Regions from separate parts of the Phyllobacterium sp. GQ127 genome, predicted to be linked through region 2. Evidence: predicted binding sites of a transcription regulator. Region 2 holds the regulator's gene; each other region holds the start of a gene.
The links. The regulator PhoB, encoded in region 2, activates phosphate uptake and scavenging genes when phosphate is short. The targets are predictions, from matches to a motif close to TGTCATNNANCTGTCAT.
Positions count from the first base shown of each region.

Region 1: a site for PhoB is predicted at 1,017-1,033, ahead of AC6CHM_RS20930 (PhoX family protein). Genes of this name have one in related genera too.
Region 3: a site for PhoB is predicted at 1,076-1,092, ahead of AC6CHM_RS05105 (UDP-2,3-diacylglucosamine diphosphatase). Genes of this name have one in related genera too.
Region 4: a site for PhoB is predicted at 1,210-1,226, ahead of ugpB (sn-glycerol-3-phosphate ABC transporter substrate-binding protein UgpB). Genes of this name have one in related genera too.

Region 1 covers NZ_JCAXDZ010000007.1:112,306-114,509, forward strand. Annotated here, with positions in the region: gene AC6CHM_RS20925 (threonine ammonia-lyase) at 1-965, shown strand, start outside; gene AC6CHM_RS20930 (PhoX family protein) at 1,101-2,204, shown strand, end outside.
Region 2 covers NZ_JCAXDZ010000003.1:218,389-220,592, reverse strand. Annotated here, with positions in the region: gene phoU (phosphate signaling complex protein PhoU) at 1-639, shown strand, start outside; gene phoB (phosphate regulon transcriptional regulator PhoB) at 656-1,342, shown strand; gene AC6CHM_RS13060 (ABC transporter ATP-binding protein/permease) at 1,506-2,204, opposite strand, start outside.
Region 3 covers NZ_JCAXDZ010000001.1:987,617-989,820, reverse strand. Annotated here, with positions in the region: gene AC6CHM_RS05110 (NADP-dependent malic enzyme) at 1-960, opposite strand, end outside; gene AC6CHM_RS05105 (UDP-2,3-diacylglucosamine diphosphatase) at 1,156-1,977, shown strand; gene AC6CHM_RS05100 (glycosyltransferase family 4 protein) at 1,967-2,204, shown strand, end outside.
Region 4 covers NZ_JCAXDZ010000001.1:1,281,679-1,283,882, forward strand. Annotated here, with positions in the region: gene nagA (N-acetylglucosamine-6-phosphate deacetylase) at 1-499, shown strand, start outside; gene pncA (bifunctional nicotinamidase/pyrazinamidase) at 551-1,150, shown strand; gene ugpB (sn-glycerol-3-phosphate ABC transporter substrate-binding protein UgpB) at 1,297-2,204, shown strand, end outside.

The sequences.
Region 1 (2,204 bases), on a different contig from region 2:
CCGGGATTGCCGATATCGAAGCTGCCGCAAAGAGATTGTCCGGGCAGCTTGTGCCGACACGGCTGATGGAATCGGAAAGTCTCAACGACCGCTACAATGCGCGTATTTTCTTCAAGCCAGAATGCCTGCAACGGACCGGCTCATTCAAGTTTCGCGGTGCCTATAATCGTATCAGTCAATTTACGCCGGAAGAGAAAAAGCGCGGGATCGTTGCATTCTCTTCAGGCAATCACGCACAAGGCGTCGCAAGTTCTGCCCGCATATTCGGCATCAAGGCAGTCATCATCATGCCCAGCGATGCGCCACAGGTTAAGGTTGATAATACCCGCTCCTACGGGGCGGAGGTTGTGTTTTTTGACCGTTACACCGAGAGTCGGGACGTGATTGCCGCCCCCTTCATTGAAGAGCGTGGCATGGTTTTGGTGCCGCCTTACGATGACCCATCCATTATTGCGGGTCAGGGCACGATCGGGCTTGAAATTGCTGATGAAGCCAAAGAACGCGGTATCACGCTGGATGATGTGTTTGTGCCCAGCGGCGGCGGTGGTCTCATCAGTGGCGTCTCGATTGCAGTAAAAGCGCGCTCTCCGCAAACGCGCATTTGGGGCGTCGAACCGGAAAACTTTGACGATTTGCGCCGTTCATTGGTCGCTGGTGAAATTCGCAGCAATGAGACGGGATATCGCTCAATCTGCGATGCAATTCTTACTGCTCAACCCGGCGATCTCACATTTCCAATCAACAGGCAAAATCTGGCCGGCGGCATCGCTGTTTCCGATATCGCCGTGCGCAAAGCCATGCGCGAGGCAGCAAGCCATTTGAAACTGGTGGTTGAGCCCGGCGGTTCTGTTGGTCTTGCTGCGCTGGCTTCTGGCGAAGTCGATATCAAGGGCAAGACGGTGGCGGTCGTCCTTTCAGGAGGCAATGTGGACCTCGACTCTTTCAGTAAGCTGATTGCGTCTTAATAGGTTTCTGACTTTAATCGTTGGTAGCTACCGCTATAAAAGCTGAACTCTTGTCATCAGTTTGTTACGCTGAACTTCTAGCCATTCTGGAACGGTTCTAATCCGCAACCCAGCCAGACAGCCAGAGGTCACGCCATGAATGATCAAACTCCCGTTTTCAGAACCAGCCAGCTCGAAGAGAATGATGGTCCTGGCCACAATCCGACCGACAATCCTACAATGGGCGAGCTAATTGCAGCTCGATTCTCCCGCCGTGGCTTTCTGAAAGGATCACTCGCGGTTTCCGCTATTGCAGCCACCGTCAGCCCGATGGCGCTGATGCTGGCTGATGATGCTCGCGCTGAAACCAAATCTGCTTTCAGTTTTGAGGAAGTAGAAGCCGGTATTGATGAAAAACACCATGTTGCAGCCGGATATGATGCGGATGTGCTTTTACGCTGGGGCGATGGAATTTTCGTGGATTCTCCAGAGTTTGATCCGCGTAATCAGACTCCGGAATCTCAGGCGAAGCAGTTTGGCTACAATAATGATTATGTCGGTTATATTCCGATAGATGGCTCGTCTGAGCATGGTCTTCTGGTCGTTAACCATGAATACACGAATGAACATCTCATGTTCCCAGGCATCGTTAAGGTTGCTGAGGGCAAGATCGAAGTCGCTCCTGCCGACAAGAAGCGTGTTGATATCGAGATGGCTGCCCATGGAGGCACTATTGTCGAGATCAAGAAGACCGATGGTAAATGGCAGGTCGTCAAGGACGGCAAGCTGAATCGCCGCATCACCGCCAATACCGAGATGCAATTGTCCGGTCCTGTTGCCGGTCATGACCGTGTAAAAACCAATGCAGATTCCTCCGGCAGAAAAGTCTTCGGGACAATTAATAATTGTGCTGGAGGCGTCACGCCCTGGGGCACCTATGTGATGGCCGAAGAAAATATTCATGGCTATTTCACGGGCGAACTGGCTGCCGACAGCAAGGAAGCGGCAAACTACAAACGCCTCGGCCTTCCGGAGGGCAGTTATGAATGGGGCAAATTCCATGATCGCTTCGATGTCTCGAAAGACCCCAATGAAGCCAACAGATTCGGATGGATTGTCGAAGTCGACGTGAACGATCCGGTATCTGTCCCCAAGAAACGCACCAGCATGGGCCGCTTCAAGCATGAAGGCGCTGAGTCGATCGTTTCCAAAGATGGCCGAGTCGTGTTTTATCTCGGCGATGACGAGCGTTTCGACTAC
Region 2 (2,204 bases):
GAGCGCATGGTCGAACAGGCTGTGTCGGCCATGGTCAATTCGGACAATGCGCTTGCCCAGCGCGTGATCTCTGATGACCTTATCCTCGACGCCGGTCAGCGCGAGATTGACGAAAAGGCGATCACCATCATCGGCAAGCGCCAGCCAATGGCGATCGACTTGCGCGAAGTAATCGGCACGATCCGCATTTCATCCGATCTTGAGCGTATCGGCGATCTTGGCAAGAACATTGCCAAGCGTGTCGTAGCCGTCAACGATACGCGCCAGACGCTCTCTGTCTATCGCGGCCTGCAGACCATCGCAGAACTGGCATTGACACAACTTAAGGATGTTCTCGACGCTTATGCAACACGCTCGGTGGCACAGGTCAATATCGTCCGTGAACGCGATGATGAGATTGATGCGCTTTACACGTCGCTGTTCCGCGAACTCCTGACCTATATGATGGAAGATCCGCGCAATATATCCGCTTGCACGCATCTTTTGTTCTGCGCCAAGAATATTGAGCGCATCGGTGACCATGCCACCAATATCGCCGAGACGGTCTATTACATTGTAACGGGAACACAGCTTCCGGCGGAACGCCCGAAGGAAGATCAGTCGCATACCGTTATTCTTGACGAGCCAGTAACGCCATAATTGCCGGAAGCAGACCATGCCTATAGCTCCCAGAATCACAGTCGTTGAAGACGAAGATGCCCTCAGTGTTCTCCTGCGTTATAATCTGGAGGCAGAAGGCTATATTGTCGAAACCATCAGCCGTGGTGACGAAGCCGAAATCGCCTTGCGCGAAAAGGTGCCGGATCTGCTGATCCTCGATTGGATGCTTCCAGGCCTTTCCGGTATTGAACTTTGCCGCCGCCTGCGTGCTCGGCGCGAGACAGAAATCCTGCCGATCATCATGTTGACCGCGCGCGGTGAAGAAAGCGAGCGTGTTCGCGGTCTTTCAACCGGTGCGGATGATTACATGGTCAAGCCGTTCTCGACACCGGAATTGCTGGCACGCATCAAGTCCATGCTACGCCGGGTCAATCCAAGTCTCTTGTCGCATGTGTTGAGCTTTGGAGATCTGAAACTTGACCGCGAACAGCACAGGGTTTTCCGTAAAGAGCGTGAACTCAAGCTCGGACCGACAGAATTCCGCCTGCTGGAATTCCTGATGCAGTCCCCAGGCCGGGTGTTCTCGCGCGGACAGCTCCTGGACAATGTATGGGGCGCGGATATTTACGTCGATGACCGTACGGTTGACGTGCATGTTGGCCGTTTGCGCAAGGCAATCAATATTGGCAGATCGCTTGATCCGATCCGGACCGTACGCGGTGCAGGCTATTCCTTCGGATAGGATTAAATCGCGTTTTTCTTTATCGAATTCCTGTCTCGGCCGGGAAACAGAATTGGCGTTATATGAGCCAATTTGCGCTAGAGACGGCTTGCGCAAATGACCGGTAGTCTCATTTAAACAGAACTGCTTCTGCCGGACAAAAAGTGCCGTGTTCCGAAAAGGGCTATTCGGCGGCAATCAGCGGGAAGTTTGTTGCTCGTAGCGGATCTGGCTCGACCAATGTCTCCAGAAGTGGCCGCTGGATAGCTGTGCCGCCATTGATCTCCAAAATATGCGTATAGAAGTTTTCGCCGGTAACCGAGCGTGGCGCTTCGATCTCATGCATCACGCTGATGACGGTGGTTCCGGCACAATGATCCTTGATGGCCTGATGGAAGGCGATCTTGGAGTCCGGGTCCAGCGCGCCGGTTGCTTCATCAAGAAACAAAACCGCAGGCTTGTGCAGCAATATGCGCGCAAGCACCAGTTTCTGCTTCTGACCACCCGACAGGAGCTGGTCCCAAGACGTGCCATCGCGGCATTCTTCACCAAGGTTTTCAATAAAGTCGCCCATGCCGGCGCGGTGCAGGGCGGCCGCAACGGAGGAATCGCCAAAACGGCTCTCATCCATTGGGAGGCATACGAGCTGTTTCAGCGAGACGCCGGGAAGTTTGACCTCTTGCGCCGCATACATCGTTGCCGCATCTTTCGGGTAAAAGATTTCACCACGGCCATAGCCCCAAAGCCCGTTCATTGCTTTGAGCAAACAGGTTTTTCCACTACCGGAATCGCCCTTGATGTAAGCCCATTGGCCCTTGCGCAACCGCATATTTCCAAGCGTGAGAAAAGCCTTGGCCTCGCTGTCGCGGTGCATCAATTCAAG
Region 3 (2,204 bases), on a different contig from region 2:
GAAGTCCGAACGGCCCGTGCAGATCATGGCATCAGCACGTGCTGCGCGGGCCACTTCGGGCATGATTTCCGGATTTGGATTGGCAAGCGCCATAATCAACGGATTGGGTGCCATCTGCTTGAGAAGTTCAGGTTTCAACACGCCCGCTGCCGACAGACCAAGAAACACATCAGCACCACCGATAACGTCGGCAAGAACGCGCGCATCGGTCTTTTGCACATAGACAGACTTCCAACGGTCCATCAGCGTGTTACGGCCCTCATAGACCACACCATCCAGATCGCAGACCCAGATATTCTTGCGGTCCGCACCAAGCTTGACGAGAAGATTGAGGCAGGCAAGCGCTGCGGCACCGGCACCGGAAGCCACGATTTTGACCTTGGAAAGATCTTTGCCGGCAAGCTCCATGCCGTTGATGATCGCAGCGGCGACAATGATCGCCGTGCCGTGCTGATCATCATGAAATACCGGAATATTCATCTTCTCACGAAGCTGCTCTTCAACTTCGAAACATTCCGGTGCTTTGATATCTTCGAGGTTTATGCCGCCGAAAGTGGGTTCCAAGGCAGCAACAACGTCAACAATCTTGTTGATTTCCTGCGCGTCAATCTCAATGTCGAATACGTCGATATTCGCAAATTTCTTGAACAGGACGGCCTTGCCCTCCATCACTGGTTTGGAGGCCAGCGGTCCGATATTGCCAAGGCCAAGCACTGCGGTGCCGTTGGAAATAACGGCAACCAGATTGGCGCGGCTTGTGTAATCGGCAGCGGTAGACGGGTTGGCGTGAATGGCAAGGCAGGGCGCGGCAACGCCGGGAGAATAGGCAAGGGCAAGATCACGCTGGTTGCCAAGCGGCTTTGTCGCCTGAATTTCCAGCTTACCCGGCGTGGGAAAGCGGTGATAAAACAGCGCGCTTTCATCAAGTTCTGAATTGCCGGGCGTATTGTCCTGGGCCATGAATTGCTTCCTTCCGGAGTATCGGTCTGGGTCGTCGTCGGATATCTATCTTGAGGCATAAATGAACATAGATTTGATACAAGTCTTTATCGTTCAAATCTGCATTTTTCCTTGCCGTCATAAGACTGTGACATGAATCGGGTTTGTGTCGCGCAGAAGACGCGTTTGCGTCAGCGCGATACGGAGATCCGCATCATGGTCGAGGCCGAGCCTAAAAAGTTCCGCACGCTGTTTCTGTCCGATATCCATCTTGGCTCAAAAGGCGCTAAGGCTAGCTTTTTGCTGGACTTTTTGAAGCACCATGATGCCGAAACCATCTATCTCGTCGGTGATATTGTCGATGGTTGGCGTCTTCGCCGGTCATGGCACTGGCCGCAGGAACATAATGATATTGTGCAAAAGCTCCTGCGCAAAAGCCGCAAAGGTGCGACAATTCATTATGTCGCCGGCAATCACGATGAATTTCTGCGTGACTTCCAGGGCACGCATTTCGGCGGCATTGAAGTCACCGACCGCCTGATGCACGAAACGGCTGATGGCCGTAAGTTTCTGGTGATTCATGGCGACCAGTTCGATGTGGTTGTGCGCAATGCCCGCCACATCGCCTATCTGGGTGACTGGGCCTATGATGCAGCGCTTGCTATCAATACCGTGATGAACAAGGTGCGTCGCCGTCTTGGTCTGCGCTATTGGTCCTTCTCCGCATGGGCCAAATTCCGCGTCAAGAAAGCGGTCAATTTCATCGGTTCGTTCCAGACAGTTGTTTCCGACGAGGCGCGGCGTATCGGTGCCGATGGTGTTATCTGTGGACACATTCACCATGCGACCATCGAACAGATAGACGGTATCGAATATATCAACACGGGCGACTGGGTGGAAAGCTGTACGGCCATCGTGGAACATTTTGACGGAAGGATGGAACTTCTATCCTGGACACATCTCATCAGCGAGCATGCAGGCTTCGCGCCAGTGATCCAGATTGCCGATAAACGACCAAAGGCGGCGAATGCAGCGTGACGAGATTAAACGGCTCGTCATTGTTTCGGATGCCTGGCATCCGCAGGTCAATGGTGTCGTGCGAACCCTGACGAAAGTACGCGAGCAGATGGAGGCGCGGGGCTTTGAGGTGACGATCATCTCCCCGGCCGACTATCATTCTGTGCCTTGCCCGACCTATCCGGAAATCCGGCTTGCGTTGACACTGCCATCGGCGGTCAAGGCACGGATTGAGGCCATACAACCGG
Region 4 (2,204 bases), on a different contig from region 2:
TGCAATGAGCCAGCTTGGTCATCGCAGCCCTGGCGTTGTGGGTGCGACTTTGCAATCGGGAGAATTGTCAGCCGGACTGATTGCCGATGGTTTTCATGTCGACAAAGCGTCCATGTCGATTGCGCTGCGAGCCAAACAAGGCCCAGCAAAGATATTTCTGGTGACTGACGCAATGTCTACAATAGGCACGGACATCACGTCATTCACCCTTAACGGCAGAACCATAACGCGCGCCGGTGGCCGCCTGACGCTTGAAGACGGCACACTTGCTGGTGCCGATCTTGATATGATCTCGGCCGTACGCTTCGTGCACCAGCAATTGGGGTTTACACTTGATGAATCATTGCGCATGGCCTCGCTTTATCCTGCCCAGAGTATTCGCATTGATCACACCCATGGCCGCTTATTGCCGGGCTATGAGGCAAATATTGTCCATTTAACTGAGAATCTTGACGTTGATCACGTCTGGATTGGCGGTGACCTTCACTATGCGCGTTGACGTCCGGCTCTAATTGACCATAGACTCCACGCCATTCTACAGGAGTGCATCATGGCCAAGGACGCATTGATCGTCATCGATGTTCAGAACGATTTTTGCGAAGGCGGTGCCCTAGCCGTGTCTGGTGGCAACGAAATTGTTCCGATCATCAACAAGCTGATACTCCGCTTTGACAGAGTTATCCTGACGCAGGACTGGCACACACCAGCTCATTCGAGCTTCGCATCAAGCCATCCGGGAAAAGCGCCCTTTGAAACCATTGCCATGCCCTACGGCGAGCAGACTCTTTGGCCGGATCATTGCATACAGGGCACAAATGGCGCCGATTTTCATCCTGATCTGGAATGGACAAAAGCCGAGCTTGTCATTCGAAAAGGCTTTCGCCCGCACATTGACAGCTATTCGGCATTTTATGAGAACGACCATGTGACGCCAACTGGCCTTGCTGGTTATCTGCGAGAGCGTGGAATCACTCATGTGACGCTTGTGGGTCTCGCTACAGATTATTGTGTGGCTTACTCCGCCCTTGATGCCGCCGCCCAGGGATTTTCCGCAGAAGTCTTACTTGACGCTTGCCGGGCGATCGATCTTGGTGGTTCGCTCGCAGCAATGACCATCACAATGCGCAAAGCTGGTGTCACGCTGATTTAGAGCAAAAAAGTGAACAGCTGCGCATTTTTTCCACAGGCTGACCTGCATCATTTGCCCAAAGTCAAATAACTGTTGTTTCTCTGTCACATAATGAGGATACTTAGCCCAAGCGCGCTAAAGACGACGCCTCACTATGGGAGATTATAATGACTAATCACGGCACCAAACTCACCGTGGCCTTCGGCATTTTGTTGGCCTCATCATCTGCATCGTTTGCTGTTACCGAAATCAGCTGGTGGCATGCAATGCCTGGCGCCAACGGCGAAGTCGTGCAGGCTTTGACAAAAGAGTTCAACGAAAGCCAAAGCGAATACAAAGTTGTGCCTGTGTTCAAAGGTACCTATCCGGAAGCGCTCAATGCTGGCATTGCCGCCTTCCGTGCAAAACAAGCTCCAGATATCCTTCAGGTTTTTGATGCCGGTACAGGCGTTATGATGGGAGCGGAAGGCGCGATCAAACCAGTTGCCGACATCCTTTCGATGGGCGAAACCAAGTTTGACAAAAGCCTCTATCTGCCGGGCATCGTGGCTTATTATTCAAAGCCGGACGGCACTATGCTGTCATTCCCCTATAACAGCTCTTCGCCAATCCTCTATTACAACAAAGATATATTCAAAAAGGCTGGTTTGGATGAGAATACTCCTCCAAAAACTTGGCCAGAAGTTTGGGAAGCTGCGAAGAAAATCAAGACAAGCGGCGCCGCTAATTGTGGTTACACAACAGCTTGGATGACTTGGATTCATACAGAAAATTATGCTGCATGGAATGATATTTCCTGGGGCAGCAATGAAAATGGCATCGGCGGCGTCGATGTTGAGCTGAAGATCAACTCGCCTCTTTTCGTCAAGCATTTCCAGGAACTTGCTGATCTGGCGAAAGATGGCACGTTCCGTTATGGCGGACGCACATCTGAAGCCAAGCAGCTATTCACATCTGGTGAATGCGGCATTTACAATGATTCCTCGGGCGGCCTTGGCGACATCATCAAGTCCGGCATGAATTATGGTACCGGTCAGCTCCCTTATGAACCGGAATCCAAAAACGCGCCACAAAA